4 linked regions of the Marichromatium purpuratum 984 genome follow. The protein of the gene in region 1 interacts with the protein of each later gene in a pairwise test. Links are inferred from orthologs where the notes say so. Each region holds a gene or a part of one and is shown on either strand. Other genes may lie near its edges. The genes, in order: groL, aceE, grpE and MARPU_RS01700.

Region 1 (3,880 bases):
ACCCGGATGCGTCGCCCCAGCACCGGATCGTCGAGCCACAGCGGACCGGGGGCGTCGAGATAGATACGATTGACCTCCTCGCCGCCGGCGCTCACCGGACCTTGCTGCCGACATGGCGCAACCGGCGCGCCCCGTGCCTTGTCCAGATAACACCGACCATCGAGCCCGTGCAAGCGAACCCGGTCGGACGCGCCGACGCGCAGATAGGTATGCAGCCCCTGGGTGAGCGTCCAGGGGTGATCGGCATCGTTGCGGGTCTCCAGGGTCAGCCCCAGGGTCGCCCCGACGCGAATCTCCAGCAAGAGCGTGCAGGGGTGCGGCCAGGCGGCGAGGGCCCCGGACTCCGGCACCAGACGCAGCCGCACCACCCCATCGGACTGGGGCGCACAGTCGAGCAGCCGCCAGTCGGCGGTGCGGGCGAAACCGTGGATCGGACCACCGTCCGGGTCGACCCCGAACCAGGGCCAGCACAGCGGGACCCCGCCCATGCGCTCGCGCCCGGGACGGAAGGCGGTGCGACTGCCGATGAACAGCAGGTCCTCGGCGCAACCGCGCGGTCGGTAGGCGAGCACCTGGGCCCGACGGACCGAGACCAGCGCCTCGGCCAGCGGGGTCTCGATCCGGGCGAGCAGATCGCCCGCCGCGGTCGCGACCAGCCGCACCCCGGCGCAGACCGCCTCCCCCACCTCACCCATCAGCCCCGCCCCCACGCGACGCAAACGAGCACCATGAACAGACGAGGGAAAGCGGGCGAGGACATCGGCGGCAACCTTCACGAATGCGGATTCGATCGATTATACGCCGCATGACGGGAGTGAGCGGCCAGCGGCCAGGATGTTGAACCGCAAAGCCGCAAAGTACGCAAAGGATCTCGAAAGCAGCCGGTCGTCAGTGGACTACATGCGCTCTTGCTATTGATTACAGCCATCTAGTGGTCTTGGCTTGCCACGCCGCAGGAAAAACAAGGAGAAAAAACCAACTCACCTTCGCGTTCTTCGCGGCTTTGCGGTTCAACCTTCCCGCGGCTGGCGACTGGCGACTGGCGACTGATAGCTGACGGCTGGCGGCTGAAAACCGCCCCAAACGAAAAAGGCCCCGCCGAAGCGGGGCCTTTCTTGTGGTGCGACGAACGCGCCGGGCTTACATCATGCCCATGCCGCCCATGCCGCCCATGCCGCCCATGTCAGGTGCGGCCGGAGCGTCTTCCTTCGGCTCATCGGCGACCATCGCCTCGGTGGTGATCATCAGACCAGCCACGGACGCGGCGTTCTGCAGCGCCGAGCGGGTGACCTTGGTCGGGTCGAGGATACCCATTTCGACCATGTCGCCGTACTCGCCGTTGGCGGCGTTGTAGCCGAAGTTGCCCTCACCCTCGGCGACCTTGTTGAGGATCACCGACGGCTCGTCACCGGCATTGGCGACGATCTGACGCAGCGGCTCTTCCATCGAACGACGGGCGATCTGGATGCCGACGTTGCGGTCGTGGTTGTCATCGGAGAGATCCTTGATGGCGGTCAGCGCACGCACCAGCGCGGTACCACCACCGGGGACGATGCCCTCCTCGACGGCGGCGCGGGTGGCGTGCAGCGCGTCCTCGACGCGGGCCTTCTTCTCCTTCATCTCCATCTCGGTAGCGGCACCGACCTTGATCACGGCCACACCACCGGCGAGCTTCGCCAGACGCTCCTGGAGCTTCTCGCGGTCGTAGTCCGAGGAGGTCTCCTCGACCTGCGCGCGGATCTGCTCGCAACGGTTCTTGATGTCGATCTCGGCGCCGGCGCCGTCGATGATGGTGGTCTCATCCTTGCCGACCTGGACCTTCTTGGCGGTGCCCAGCTCGTTGAGGGTGGCCTTCTCCAGCGACAGACCGACCTCTTCGGCGATCACGGTGGCGCCGGTGAGGATGGCGATGTCCTGCAGCATGGCCTTGCGACGATCACCGAAGCCCGGGGCCTTGACGGCGCAGACCTTGACGATGCCACGGATGGTGTTGACCACCAGGGTGGCCAGCGCCTCGCCCTCGACGTCCTCGGCGATGATCAGCAGCGGCTTGCCGGCCTTGGCGACGGCCTCGAGCACGGGGAGCAGATCACGGATGTTCGAGATCTTCTTGTCGAACAGCAGGATGTAGGGATCGTCCAGCTCGGCGCTCTGGCTCTGCTGGTTGTTGATGAAGTAGGGCGAGAGGTAGCCGCGGTCGAACTGCATGCCCTCGACGACGTCGAGTTCGTTGCTCAGCGAGGTACCGTCCTCGACGGTGATGACGCCTTCCTTGCCGACCTTCTCCATCGCCTCGGCGATGATCTTGCCGATCGACTCGTCGGAGTTGGCCGAGATGGTGCCGACCTGAGCGATCGCCTTGTTCTCGGTGCAGGGCTTGGAGAGACCACGCAGCTCGGCGGTGGCGGCCTCGACGGCCTTGTCCATGCCGCGCTTGAGGTCCATCGGGTTCATGCCGGCGGCAACCGCCTTCAGACCCTCGCGGACCATCGCCTGGGCAAGCACGGTCGCGGTGGTGGTGCCGTCACCGGCGATGTCGGAGGTCTGCGAGGCAACCTCCTTCACCATCTGCGCGCCCATGTTCTGGAACTTGTCGGCAAGCTCGATCTCCTTGGCCACGGAGACGCCGTCCTTGGTGACGGTCGGTGCGCCGAAGGACTTCTCCAGCACCACGTTGCGGCCCTTCGGACCCAGGGTCACCTTGACTGCGTCGGCGAGGACGTTGACGCCCTCCATCATGCGGGCGCGGGCGTCACCACCGAACTTCACGTCTTTTGCACTCATTGTCTAGCTTCCTCGAGTATGAATTCTGGTCGTATCGGAATGGATGCGGGGGAGCGCTCGGCTCAACCCTCGACGACACCCATGATGTCGTCCTCGCGCATCACCAAGAACTCCTGGCCGTCGAGCTTGACCTCGGTGCCGGAGTACTTGCCGAACAGCACACGGTCGCCGACCTTGACGTCGAGGCCACGGGCCTCACCGTTGTCGAGGATCTTGCCGTTGCCGACAGCGACCACCTCGCCCTGGATCGGCTTCTCGGTGGCCGAGTCCGGGATCACGATACCGGCGGCGGTGGTGCGCTCTTCTTCCATGCGACGGACGACGACGCGATCATGCAAGGGACGGATGTTCATTAAGGGCTCCTCGTAACGGTTGAGAAGTGGATCTATCTGTATCTAGAGCGCCACAGCGGTGGTGACCGAGGGTCTGTTAGCACTCACCTGAAACGAGTGCTAATAGTAGAGACAAAATCCATGCTGTCAAGGGTCCGATGACGGGCCGATCTCAACCACGAAAGTCAGCGACCGCAACGCAGGAACAAGGTCTGGCGGTGTCGGCAGAAAGGCGGGCGGGGGCGGCAGGGCGCGCCGTCACGACCAAGGCGCGACGGCGCGCGGGAGGAGCGCGAGTCAGTCCTCGCGACGGTAGTCACCCTCGATGACGCGGGGCTCGTCGGGGGAGCGGAAGGGGTCCTGCCCCTGCACCGTGGTCACCGAGATCCCACGCACGTAGCGCAGCACCAGCACCCGGCGCAGCGGCGGCACCAGCAGCAGGAAGCCGACGACGTCGGTGAGGAAACCGGGCAGCAGCAGGAAGAGTCCGGCGACCAGCAACAGGGCGCCGTCCATCATCTCGAGCGCGGGCACCTCGCCGCGGTCGCTCAGCTCGCGGACCCGCAGCAGCACGCCGAAACCCTGGTGGCGGACCAACCAGGTCCCGATCACCGCAGTGAGGATCGACAGCATGATGGTCGACAGGGCGCCGATCTCGGAACCGACCTCGATCAGCAGATAGATCTCGATCAGCGGCAGCCCGATGAATAGCACAAGAAAAAGCAGCACGGCGTTAGTCTCGATCAGGGTGGAAGACCAGGATC
Region 2 (4,216 bases), 1.2 Mb from region 1 along the record:
CAGCATCAGGATCAGGTCGCCGGTGTTGAGGGTATCGCCGACGACGACCGCCAGCTCGCTGACCACCCCAGCGGCGGGGGCGGGGATCTCCATGGTCGCCTTGTCGCTCTCCAGGGTGAGGATGGATTGCTCCGCCTCGACGCGGTCGCCGGGCGCGACCAGCACTTCGATCACCGGGATCTCGGAGAAGTCGCCGATGTCGGGCAGCAGCACCGCGGTGTCTTCGGTCGCCGTCGCGGTGAGGGGCGTGCTCGTGGTCGGCTCTCGTGTCGCTGGCACAGTTTCCGGCGCGGGCGCGGGCGGTGGTGCCGCCTCGCGCGCAGGCTGCGGCGCGGCACTGGGTGTCTGCGCCGGGGTGTCGGTCGGGCGGATGCTGAGCAACGGGGCGCCCATGCTCACCCGATCGCCGACGGCGACCTCGACGCGCTCGACCACCCCGGCGCGTGGCGCCGGGATCTCGATCGTCGCCTTGTCGCTCTCCAGGGTGAGGATGGATTGCTCCGCCTCGATGCGGTCGCCGGGGGCGACCAGGATCTCGATGATCTCGACGTCGGTGAAGTCCCCGATGTCGGGTAGCAGGATGTCTTCGACGGTGGCCACTCGATGTCCTCCAATGCTGTACGGGCGGTCTCAGACCGTCGTCGGGTTGGGCTTCTCCGGGTCGATGCGATAGCGCTCGATCGCCTCGCTGACCCGCGCCGCCGGGAGGGTGCCGGCGTCGGCGAGGGCCTTGAGCGCGGCCAGCACGACATAGTGGCGATTGACCTCGAAGAAGCGGCGCAGCTGGCTGCGGGTATCGCTGCGCCCGAAGCCGTCGGTGCCGAGGGTGACATAGGCGCGCGGGACGTGCGGGCGGATCTGCTCGGCATAGGCGCGGATATAGTCGGTGGCGGCGATCACCGGTCCCTCGGTGGCGGCGAGCTGGGTCTCGACATAGCTGGTGCGCGGGGGCTGCTCGGGGTGGAGTCGGTTCCAGCGCTCGGCGTCGATGCCGTCGCGGCGCAGTTCGTTGAAGCTGGTCACGCTCCACACGTCGGCGGCGATGTCGAAGTCGCGCGCCAGCAGCTCGGCGGCGGCGAGGGTCTCGCGGAGGATGGCGCCGGCGCCGAGCAACTGCACGCGGTGCGCGCCCTGCTCGGCGACATGGACGCGATGCAGCCCCTTGAGGATGCCGGTCTCGGCGCCCTCGGGCATCGGCGGCTGGACGTAGTTCTCGTTCATCGCGGTGATGTAGTAGAAGCGGTCCTCCTGCGCCTGGTACATCCGCCGCATGCCGTCCTGCACGATCACCGCCAGCTCGTAGGCGTAGGCGGGGTCGTAGGTGATGCAGTTGGGGAGGGTGGCGGCGAGCACCGGGCTGTGACCGTCCTGGTGCTGCAGCCCCTCGCCGGCGAGGGTGGTGCGCCCGGCGGTGCCGCCGATGAGGAAGCCGCGCGCGCGCATGTCGCCGGCGGCCCAGGCCAGATCGCCGATGCGCTGGAAGCCGAACATCGAGTAGTAGATGTAGAAGGGGATCATGCTCTGGCCGTGGTTGGCGTAGGCCGTGGCCGCGGCGATCCAGGAGGACATGGCGCCGGCCTCGTTGATCCCCTCCTGGAGGATCTGCCCCTGCTTGTCCTCGCGGTAGAACATCACCTGATCGGCGTCGACCGGCTCGTAGAGCTGCCCCTGCGAGGAGTAGATGCCGAGCTGGCGGAACATCCCCTCCATGCCGAAGGTGCGCGCCTCGTCGGGGACGATGGGGACGACGTAGCGGCCGATCCCGGGGTCGCGGATGATCAGGTTGAGCAGCCGCACGAAGGCCATGGTGGTCGACATCTCCTTCTCGCCACTGCCCTGCAGCAGCGACTCGAAGCGCGCCAGCGGCGGGATCTCGAGCGCCGGCGCCTCGACCTTGCGCGCCGGCAGGTGGCCGCCGCGCTCGGCCTCGCGCTCGCGCAGATAGGCCATCTCAGGGCTGTCGTCGGCGGGTTTGTAGAAGGGTGCGGCGCCGATCTGGTCGTCGGAGATGGGGATGTTGAAGCGGTCGCGGAAGGCCTTGAGCGCGACCTCGCCCATCTTCTTCTGCGAGTGGGTGATGTTCATGCCCTCGCCGGCCACGCCCATGCCGTAGCCCTTGACCGTCTTGGCGAGGATCACGGTGGGCTTGCCGTTCGCCGTGGTCGCGGCGAGATAGGCGTTGTAGACCTTGATCGGGTCGTGTCCGCCGCGATTGAGCCGCCAGATGTCCTCGTCGGTCATGTTGGCGACCAGTTCGCGCAGCTCCGGGTACTTGCCGAAGAAGTGCTCGCGGGTATAGGCGCCACCCTTGGCCTTGTAGGCCTGATAGTCGCCGTCGACGCATTCTTCCATGCGCTTGAGCAGCAGGCCCTGCTTGTCGCGGGCGAACAACGGGTCCCAGTAACGCCCCCAGACCACCTTGATGACGTTCCACCCGGCGCCACGGAACACCGCCTCCAGTTCCTGGATGATCTTGGCGTTGCCGCGCACCGGGCCGTCGAGGCGCTGCAGGTTGCAGTTGACCACGAACACCAGGTTGTCGAGGCGCTCGCGCGCGGCCAGCGAGATCGCGCCGAGCGACTCGGGTTCGTCCATCTCGCCGTCGCCGAGGAAGGCCCAGACCCTGCGATCGGCGCTGTCGATCAGTCCTCGATGGTCGAGATAGCGCATGAAGCGCGCCTGGTAGATGGCCATCAGCGGACCCAGCCCCATCGATACGGTGGGGAACTGCCAGAACTCGGGCATCAGCCAGGGGTGGGGGTAGGAGGGTAGGCCGTTGCCGTCGACCTCCTGGCGGAAGTTGTAGAGCTGTTCCTCGCTGATCCGTCCCTCCAGATAGGCGCGGGCATAGATGCCCGGGGCCGAGTGTCCCTGCAGGAACACCAGGTCACCGCCGTGCTGCTCGCCGCGCGCGCGCAGGAAGTGGTTGTAGGCGACATCGAGCAGGGTGGCCGAGGAGGCGAAGCTGGCGATGTGGCCACCGAGTTCGGTCGACAGCCGGTTGGCCTGGATCACCATCGCCATCGCGTTCCAGCGCACGAAGGAACGGATGCGTCGCTCCATCGCCAAGTCGCCGGGGAAGCGTTGCTCCTGGTGGACGGGGATGGTGTTGAGATAGGCGGTGTTGGCGCTGTAGGGCTGGTAGGCCCCGGAGCGGCGCGCCTTGTCGATCAGCCGCTCGAGCAGGAAGTGGGCGCGGTCGACCCCTTCGTTCTCGAACACGGCATCGAGCGCGTCGAGCCATTCCTGGGTTTCCTGGGGGTCGATATCGGGCTGCTTGGTCATGACGGTTCCCGGAAGAAGGTCCAATGCAATCGCACGAGCAGGGTCGCAGTATACTGACCTTTTGTGAAAATTAAATACTAAAGATCCATTTTCTTAATATTAATGATCGCTGATCGATTGTTCTGTCTTATCCCTTCCTTGCCTGCGCCCGTGCTCGCCCCATATCAAGGGTCGCGAGGGATAGCGTGCGCTCGATGTCGCCGAAAGTGGTCATGGCGCCATGCAGTACCAGCGAGCGGGCGACCCGACCCTCGTGTTCGAGTGCGTCGAGCGCGAGGGTGAACGCTCGCCAGTGCGCCCCGACTTCGGTGCCGTACGGGTCGAGTGCACCGGTGGCGGTGAAGTGTGCGCCGAAGCGCGCGCGCAGACGGCGAGCGATGAGGTGTCCGCCGAGTGTCGAACCCTCGAGGACATAGAATGCCCCGACACCGCAGTCGGGCCGTTGTTCGGCACACAGTCGTGCGGGTGCGATGTGGTGCGAGGCGGCGGGTTTGGCGCCGAGGCGGGCAAGATCGTCGCGCAGTGCCGCGAGTCGCGGACGGACCCCGAGGCGTTGTCGCAGCGCGCTCGGCACGATCGTCGTGAGATGGGGTTCGAGGACCTGGTGGAGTCGTGTCAGACGATCGAGATAGTCGTGGTACTCGTCCAGGGTCAGGTCCGGGGCGAGGAGGCGTCTGGACAGCGGCAGCGCCTCAATGGTGCGGTGCGCGGCGGCGGTGGCCTGACGCAGGGCTGCCGCCAGACTGGCGGCGGGAGGCGACGATATCGGTCGTGGGGCTTGGCTCATTGCGGCGCGCTCCTGCTCCATGAGGGCACAAGCAGTGTAGCATTGGCCCTGCGCGTCGATGGCTGGACATGATCGGTCGAGAGGGTCGGAGAGATGAGTGAGCTGGCGACACAGGGGTTCATCGCCGAGTGCGAGCGCGAGCAG
Region 3 (3,877 bases), 1.9 Mb from region 1 along the record:
GTCTTGCCGAAGAACTCCTCGACCTTGGCCTGGACCTTGGGCATGCGGGTCTGGCCACCGACCAGGATCACCTCGTCGATCTCGCCGGCGGTGAGACCGGCGTCCTTCAGCGCGGTACGGCAGGGCGCGATGGTGCGATCGACCAGCTCCTCGACCAGCGACTCGAGCTTGGCGCGGGTGAGCTTGAGGTTGAGGTGCTTGGGACCGCTCTGGTCGGCGGTGATGTAGGGCAGGTTGATGTCGGTCTGCTGGCTCGAGGACAGCTCGATCTTGGCCTTCTCGGCGGCCTCCTTGAGACGCTGCAGCGCCAGCGGATCGTTGCGCAGATCGACGCCCTGCTCCTTCTTGAAGGACTCGACCAGGTGGTCGATGATGCGCAGGTCGAAGTCCTCGCCACCGAGGAAGGTGTCACCATTGGTCGAGAGCACCTCGAACTGGTGCTCGCCCTCGATCTCGGCGATCTCGATGATCGAGATGTCGAAGGTGCCGCCGCCGAGGTCGTAGACGGCGACCTTCTGGTCACCGCGCTGCTTGTCCATGCCGTAGGCCAGGGCCGCGGCGGTCGGCTCGTTGATGATGCGCTTGACGTCGAGCCCGGCGATGCGACCGGCGTCCTTGGTGGCCTGACGCTGCGAGTCGTTGAAGTAGGCCGGGACGGTGATCACCGCCTCGGTGATCTCGGCGCCGAGATAGTCCTCGGCGGTCTTCTTCATCTTCTGCAGCACCTTGGCCGAGATCTCCGGCGGCGCCATCTTCTTGCCGCTGACCTCGACCCAGGCGTCGCCGTTGTCGGCCTTGACGATCTTGTAGGGGACCATGTCCTTGTCCTTGCTGACGACCGAGTCGTCGAAGCGGCGGCCGATCAGACGCTTGACCGCGAACAGGGTGTTGGTCGGGTTGGTGACCGACTGACGCTTGGCCGACTGACCGACCAATACCTCACTGTCGTTGGTGTAGGCGATGATCGAGGGGGTGGTGCGATCACCCTCGGCGTTCTCGATGACCTTGACGCTGTCGCCCTCCATCACCGCCACGCAGGAGTTGGTGGTGCCGAGGTCGATACCGATGATTTTTCCCATGACTATGGTCTCCGAATGGTGTCGTATGGCGCCTTGGCGCCTGGCTGTTCGATCAGTTGGGGGAGGCCCCCAGGGCGTTCAAGCGATGCTCAGGCGGGCTGCTGGGAGACCAGCACCAGTGCCGGACGCACCAGTCGGCCGTTGAGCATGTAGCCCTTCTGGATCACCCCCACCACGGTGTTCGGCGCGACGTCCTCGCGCGGCTGCATCGACATCGCCTGATGGAACTCGGGGTCGAAGGGCTGATCGATCGGATCGACCTGCGCCACTCCGAACTTGTCCATCACGTCGCCGAGCAGCTTCAGTGTCAGCTCCGTGCCCTCGCGCAGCTTGGCGACGTCGGCCGCCTCGTCCTGCGCCGCCTGGTGCCCCAGCTCGAGGCTGTCGCGCACCCCCAGCAGTTCGCGCACGAAGCCGTCGAGGGCGAACTTGTGCGCCTTCTCCAGCTCGTTGGCGTGACGCCGCTTGAGGTTCTCGCCCTCGGCGTGGACGCGCAGCAGCTGCTCGCGCAGTCCCTCGGCCTCGGCGCGCGCCTCGGCCAGCGCCGCACCGAGTTCCTCGGCGCTCGGCGCCGCCGGCTCGTCGGGGGCGACCTGCTGCTCGCCCTCGGGGGCGCTGTCCTCGACCGGCGTCTCGACCTCGACCTCGGCCGAGGCCTCGGCGTAAGCCGAGACCGCGGCGCGGTTGACCGCCTCGTCGCCCTGGCCCTGCTGCTCGGGCTGTTGCTCGGGGCGCTTCTGCTCTGGGTTCATTGTGACCTCCGAAATTCCGTAAACGACCACGCCACCACGTCGGACACGGACGCGGCAGCGCGTGATGAAACCTTGTCTCGCGCTAATTCTGACGCAACGCCGCAGCCAGCAGCCGCGCCGTGACATCGACGATCGGGATCACCCGCTGGTAGTCCATGCGGGTCGGGCCGATCACCCCCAGCACGCCGACCACCTCGCCCTCGACCCGATAGGTGGTGGAGACCACGCTGCAGTCGTCGAGCAGCGCGTAGCCCGACTCCTCGCCGATGAAGATCTGCACCCCGTCGGCGGCGATGCAGCGATCGAGGATGTGGAGGATCTCGCGCTTCTCATTGAAGGCCTCGAACAGCTGCTTGAGCCGGTCCATGCTGGAGAGTTCACCGAACTCCATCAGATTGGTCTGCCCGGCGATGTAGCAGTCGTCCTTGCGATCGGCATCCTCCACCACCCGATGGGCGAGCACCGCCGCCTGCATCATCAACTGGTCCATGTTCTCGTGGGTGCGCTTGAGATCCTCGAGCAGTCGTCGGCGCACCTCGTTGATGTCCTGTCCGGTGAACATCTGATTGAGATAGTTGGCCGACTGCTCGAGCTGCGCGGGTGAGAAGCGACGATCGGTGTTGATGATGCGGTTGTGGACCTCACCCTCGGTGGTGATCAGGATCGCCAGCACCCGGGTGTCGGACAGCGGCACCAGCTCGATCTGGCGAAAGGCGTTGCGCTCGTGACGCGGCAGCATCACCACCCCGGCCAGATGGGTGACCCCGGAGAGCAGGTTGGAGGCGGTCTCCACCAGCGACTTGGCATCCATCCCCGGCACGAAGGTGCTGCGCAGCGAGGCGATGTCGCGCGCCGAGGGCGGACTGACCGTCAGCAGCGAGTCGACGAACAGTCGATACCCGGCCGCCGTCGGCACCCGCCCGGCCGAGGTGTGGGGCGAGATCAGCAGCCCCAGGTCCTCGAGATCGGCCATCACGTTGCGCACCGTCGCCGGACTGAGATCGAGACCGGTATCCTTGGCCAGGGTCCGGGAGCCGACCGGCTGACCGTCCCTGATGTAGCGCTCGACCAACGCCTTCAGGAACAGCAGCGCCCGCTCGCTCACCGGGGATTCGAACTGTCGCGTCTCGCCTGCCAAGGTTTCAGCCGTCTACATCACTGGATCGCGCGGATGGACCATCGCCGAACCCCGCCTGCGCCTGCCTTGCGGCCTTGGACATCAGAGGGATCGACCCCGTTAGCACTCACCGTGAGAGAGTGCTAACACAGGAATTTAGGGATTTGCTCCTACCCTGTCAAGGCTGCCCCCGGACGCCTATTGGCGTGTCTGGCCGCCCATGCTAACGTTTATCGGTCCCGCCGTCCCCAACCCCACACAGAACTCCATGGCGCATTTCCAGACCATCGGCATCATCGGCAAGCAAGGCGATCCCGACAAGGCACGCAGCACCCTTTGCACCCTCTGCGCCTATCTGCGCGCGCACGCGCTCGAGGTGCTGCTCGACGCCGAGAGCGCCCATCTGCTCGATGCCCCCGTCGGCGCCGCGCGCCCGCTCGACGAACTCGGCGAGCGCTGCGACCTGGTGATCGTAGTCGGCGGCGACGGCACCCTGCTGCACGCCGCGCGCGTGCTCGCCGCGCACGACGTGCCCCTGGTCGGGATCAACCTCGGGCGCCTCGGCTTCCTCGCCGACGTCTCGCCCGAGGAGATCGGCTCGGTGCTCGAGCGCATCCTCGAGGGTGAGTACAAGACCGACTCGCGCGCCATGCTCGAGGCGCGCATCCACTGCGACCAGACCCCGCCGCGCCGCTCCTGCGCGCTCAACGACGTGGTCATCCACAAGTGGAACACCGCGCGGATGATCGAGTTCGAGACCTATGTCGACGGTGTCTTCGTCAACGCCCAGCGCTCCGACGGGCTGATCATCGCCACCCCCACCGGCTCGACCGCCTACGCCCTCTCCGGCGGCGGTCCGCTGATCGACCCCGGACTCGAGGCCATCGTGCTGGTGCCGATCTGCCCTCACGACCTCGCCCACCGCCCGC
Region 4 (3,985 bases), 110 kb from region 1 along the record:
ATAGCTCAGCGCGACGCCGCGCGCCCGGGCGAGGTCGAGCCACTCGAGCAGCAGCGCCAGCCCGGCGCTGTTAGCCGCGCGGACCCCGTCGAGGTCGACCTCGACGGACGCGGACACGCCCAGCAGCGCCTCGCCCTCGCGCGTCAGCCGACTGACCGTGGCGAGATCGAGTACGCCGTCGAGACGCCAGCGACCCGGCCCGGTCTCGCTCAGGCGAGTGGCGCTCATTCGCGCCCCTTGAGGTTCATGTCCTCGAGCCGGGCGATCAGCCCGTCGATCCCGGAGCGCCGGATCTCGGTGGCGAAGTCGCTGCGATAGTTGCCGACCAGGCTGGCGTTGCTGATCACCACGTCATAGACCTTCCAGCCGGAGCCGCCGTCGTACATACGGTAGTCGACCGGAATCGGCGAACCGCCCGACTGCTGCACCTCGGTGGCGACTGTCACCCTGTTCGGGCGCGAACTCGGACGCACCGGCAGATAGCGGATCTCCTCGCCCGAATAGCTCAGCAGCGAGCGGGCATAGGTGCGGATCAGCACCTGCTTGAAGCTGTCGACCAAACGCTGGCGCTGCGCCTGACTGGCCTCGCGCCAATAGCGACCGACCGCGCCCTGGGTGATGCGCACGAAGTCGAAATGGGGCGCGACCTGGTCCTCGAGCAGACCATAGATCAGGCTCGGATCGCGCTCGATCTCGGCGCGGCGCTGCTCGAGGGTGTCGAGCATACGCATGGTAGTGCGCTCGACCAGGGCGGTGGCCGACTCCTGGGCCGCGCTCGCCAGACCACTGCCGAGGCTCGCCAGCACCAGGGTCACCAGCAATAGAAAATGACGTTGCCGCAACATCAGCCGTCTCCGCTTGCCTTGCTGAATAGGAATTGTCCGATCATCTGCTCGAGGATCATCGCCGACTGGGTCTGCATGATCTCGTCGCCGTCGCCCAGCACATCGGGGCTGCCACCGGGCTCGAGCGCAACGTATTGCTCACCGAGCAGCCCGGAGGTGAAGACGTTGGCGAAGGTGTCCATCGGCAGGTTGTCGACCGCCGAGTCGATACGCAGCGTCACCACCGCCTCGAAGGTGCGGGGATCGAAGGCCACCGCCTCCACGCGACCGACCCGCACCCCAGCCATGCTCACCGGCGCACGCGCCTTGAGGCTGCCGACGTTGGCAAAGCGTGCGGTGAGCCGATAGCCCTCGTCGACCCCGGCGAGATTGAGGTTGCTGACCTGCATCGCGAGGAAGAACAGGGCGACGAAGCCGGCGACCATGAAGGCCCCGACCAGGATCTCGATGTTGCGTTGTCTTGCCATCTCATCAGCCTCCGAACATCAACGCGGTGAGCACGAAATCGAGCCCGAGCACGGCCAGCGCGCCATGCACCACGGTACGGGTGGTCGCGCGGCTCACGCCTTCGGAGGTCGGGCTGCAGTCATAGCCCTGGAACAGCGCGATCCAGGTCACCACCACGCCGAACACCAGCGACTTGATGACACCGTTGACCACGTCCTCGCGAAAATCGACCGCCGACTGCATCTGGCTCCAGAAGGCGCCAGCGTCGACGCCAAGCAGCCCGATGCCGACGAAATAGCCGCCGATCACGCCGACGGCACTGAACACCGCCGCCAGCAGCGGCATCGCCAACACCCCGCCGAACAACCGCGGCACCAGGATCCGGCGCACCGGATCGACGGCCATCAGCTCCAGGCCGGCGAGCTGCTCGGTGGCCTTCATCAGGCCGATCTCGGCGGTCAGCGCCGAGCCCGCGCGACCGGCCACCAACAGCGCGGTGACCACCGGGCCGAGCTCACGCACCAGCGAGGCGGCGACCATCAGCCCCAGGCTCTCGGCGGCGCCGAAGCGAGCCAGCACATAGTAGCCCTGCAGCGCCAGCACCATGCCGACGAACAACCCGGAGACGCCGACGATCAGCATCGAGAGCACGCCGACGTTGTAGACCTGTGCGATCAGCAGCCGCGGCCGGCGCAGCACCTCACCGATGCCGAGCACCATCGCCAGCAGCAGCCGGTGGGCGCGTCCGAAGCGCGCCAGGGCATCGAGCCCACCGCGACCGAGTCGCGCCAGGGGATCGAACAACATCTCAGCGTCCTCCCCGGCTCAGCAGGTCTTCGGCCAGCGAGGGCCCCGGATAGTGGAAATGCACCGGCCCGTCGGCCTCGCCGTCCATGAACTGGCGCACCCAGGTCGAGCGCTCGGCGGCGATCTCGGCCGGTGAGCCCTGGGCGACCACCCGACCGTGCGAGATCAGATAGACATGATCGGCAATCCGCGTGGTCTCGGCCACATCGTGCGACACCAGCACGCTAGTGAGGTTCGCCGCGTCGTTGAGCTGGCGGATCAGCGACACCAGCGCGCCCATGGAGATCGGGTCCTGGCCGGTGAAGGGCTCGTCGTAGAGGATCATCTCGGGGTCGAGCGCGATCGCCCGCGCCAGCGCTACCCGACGCGCCATGCCGCCGGACAGCTCGCTCGGCATCAGCGCGCGCGCGCCGCGCAGCCCCACCGCCTCGAGCTTCAGCAATACCAGCTTACGCAGCAGCGAAGGCGAGAGGTCGGTGTGCTCGCGCAGCGGATAGGCGACGTTATCGAAGACGTTGAGATCGGTCAGCAGCGCCCCGCTCTGGAACAGCATGCCCATACGCCGGCGCAATCGATAGAGCGCACTCTTGTCGAGCTCGTGCACCGCCACACCGCCGACCTCGACGCGACCGGCGTCAGGACGCAGTTGTCCGGTGATCAGTTTGAGCAGCGTGGTCTTGCCGGTCCCGCTCGGTCCCATCACCGCAGTCACGGCGCCGCGACGGATGTCGAGATCGAGCCCGTCGAAGATGACCCGCTCGCCGCGGCGGAAGCTCAGGTCGCGGACCCGCACCAGCACATCGTCGGTGGCGGATGCCCGCGCGGCTTCATCGGTGCCCGCAGACGCGTCCTCGACCCGGACGCCCGGCGCGCCGCCTGGGCCCTGGCTTGGCATCATGGTGAAATGTCGCTATCGACGCATCGGTCGGCCAAAGCAGGCAATTCTCGCGGCCCCGGCGCGGGGCGTCAAGCAAAGGGCCAGCGACCGAGAAGATTGAACCGCCAAGCCGCGAAGGGCGCAAAGAAGAGGTAGAGTCTCCAGCGACCAGCCTCCAGTCGCCAGTGGGTGTGCGTCCTCGACAACAGCACGGCCTGCCATCACCATTGGCGCCGGCGCTTGAGGACACCTGACCACGGGCCGCTGGTCGCCGACCACTTGAACACCTTTGCGCTCTTTGCGGCTTGGCGGTTCAATCCTGGCGGCTGGCGGCTGGCGGCAGCCCCTCGCCCACTCGCCCAATGCGACATGTCCGCGTGGCATGGTGTATTTTTCCTGGTTTGACCGACCACTCATCGGCTCCATCCCCGAGACCATGACCGAACGACGACAACTCGGCGCCCGTCTGGCGCCGCTCGATGCCGGCGAGCACGATCGCATCATCGATCTCGCCCGCGCCGTTCTCGACACCGAGGCCCAGGCGATCACGGCGCTCGCCGCACGGATCGACACCCCATTCGTCACCGCCTGTCGCTACATGCTCGCCTGCGCCGGGCGCATCGTGGTCACCGGGATGGGCAAGTCGGGACACATCGGCGGCAAGATCGCCGCCACCCTGGCGAGCACCGGCAGCCCGGCCTTCTTCGTCCACCCCGGCGAGGCCAGCCACGGTGACCTGGGCATGATCACCCCGCTCGACGTGGTGGTGGCGATCTCCAACTCCGGCGAGACCGCCGAGGTGCTCACCATCCTGCCGGTGCTCAAGCGGCTCGGGGTGCCGATGATCGCGATGACCGGGCGGCGCGACTCGACCCTGGCGCGCGAGGCCGACGTCCATCTCGATGTCACCGTCTCGGCCGAGGCCTGCCCGCTCGGCCTGGCGCCGACCACCAGCACCACCGCGACGCTGGCGATGGGGGATGCGCTCGCCGTGGCGCTGCTCGAGGCG

What was found.
Region 2: the proteins of groL (region 1) and aceE interact in binary tests that used the Escherichia coli proteins (3 or more experiments, as listed by UniProt). The link is inferred for Marichromatium purpuratum 984 from one-to-one orthologs.
Region 3: the proteins of groL (region 1) and grpE interact in binary tests that used the Escherichia coli proteins (3 or more experiments, as listed by UniProt). The link is inferred for Marichromatium purpuratum 984 from one-to-one orthologs.
Region 4: the proteins of groL (region 1) and MARPU_RS01700 interact in binary tests that used the Escherichia coli proteins (3 or more experiments, as listed by UniProt). The link is inferred for Marichromatium purpuratum 984 from one-to-one orthologs.

Annotation. Positions count from the first base shown.
Region 1 is NZ_CP007031.1:254,711-258,590, reverse strand. Bases 463-3,293 are described here. They hold groL (chaperonin GroEL), read right to left. Parts: upstream 2,785-3,293; coding sequence 1,141-2,784; downstream 463-1,140. Other genes in these bases: groES (co-chaperone GroES), read right to left, coding at 2,847-3,137; MARPU_RS01130 (D-hexose-6-phosphate mutarotase), read right to left, coding at 463-695. Outside these bases: more of MARPU_RS01130, read right to left, coding at 1-462; MARPU_RS17810 (FxsA family protein), read right to left, coding at 3,414-3,845.
Region 2 is NZ_CP007031.1:1,432,520-1,436,735, forward strand. The notes cover bases 431-3,597. They hold aceE (pyruvate dehydrogenase (acetyl-transferring), homodimeric type), read right to left. Parts: upstream 3,286-3,597; coding sequence 631-3,285; downstream 431-630. Other genes in these bases: aceF (dihydrolipoyllysine-residue acetyltransferase), read right to left, coding at 431-600; MARPU_RS16590 (biliverdin-producing heme oxygenase), read right to left, coding at 3,413-3,597. Outside these bases: more of aceF, read right to left, coding at 1-430; more of MARPU_RS16590, read right to left, coding at 3,598-4,072; MARPU_RS06475 (GAF domain-containing protein), read left to right, coding at 4,166-4,216. UniProt on the Escherichia coli protein: Component of the pyruvate dehydrogenase (PDH) complex, that catalyzes the overall conversion of pyruvate to acetyl-CoA and CO(2).
Region 3 is NZ_CP007031.1:2,194,980-2,198,856, forward strand. The notes cover bases 1-2,828. They hold grpE (nucleotide exchange factor GrpE), read right to left. Parts: upstream 1,832-2,828; coding sequence 1,169-1,831; downstream 1-1,168. Other genes in these bases: dnaK (molecular chaperone DnaK), read right to left, coding at 1-1,079; hrcA (heat-inducible transcriptional repressor HrcA), read right to left, coding at 1,914-2,828. In the rest of the region: more of hrcA, read right to left, coding at 2,829-2,969; MARPU_RS09700 (NAD(+) kinase), read left to right, coding at 3,217-3,877. UniProt on the Escherichia coli protein: Participates actively in the response to hyperosmotic and heat shock by preventing the aggregation of stress-denatured proteins, in association with DnaK and GrpE. It is the nucleotide exchange factor for DnaK and may function as a thermosensor.
Region 4 is NZ_CP007031.1:369,632-373,616, reverse strand. The notes cover bases 1,050-3,985. They hold MARPU_RS01700 (ABC transporter ATP-binding protein), read right to left. Parts: upstream 2,998-3,985; coding sequence 2,101-2,997; downstream 1,050-2,100. Other genes in these bases: MARPU_RS01695 (KpsF/GutQ family sugar-phosphate isomerase), read left to right, coding at 3,413-3,985; mlaE (lipid asymmetry maintenance ABC transporter permease subunit MlaE), read right to left, coding at 1,317-2,099; mlaD (outer membrane lipid asymmetry maintenance protein MlaD), read right to left, coding at 1,050-1,312. Also shown: MARPU_RS01720 (STAS domain-containing protein), read right to left, coding at 1-228; MARPU_RS01715 (MlaC/ttg2D family ABC transporter substrate-binding protein), read right to left, coding at 225-845; more of mlaD, read right to left, coding at 845-1,049. UniProt on the Escherichia coli protein: Part of the ABC transporter complex MlaFEDB, which is involved in a phospholipid transport pathway that maintains lipid asymmetry in the outer membrane by retrograde trafficking of phospholipids from the outer membrane to the inner membrane.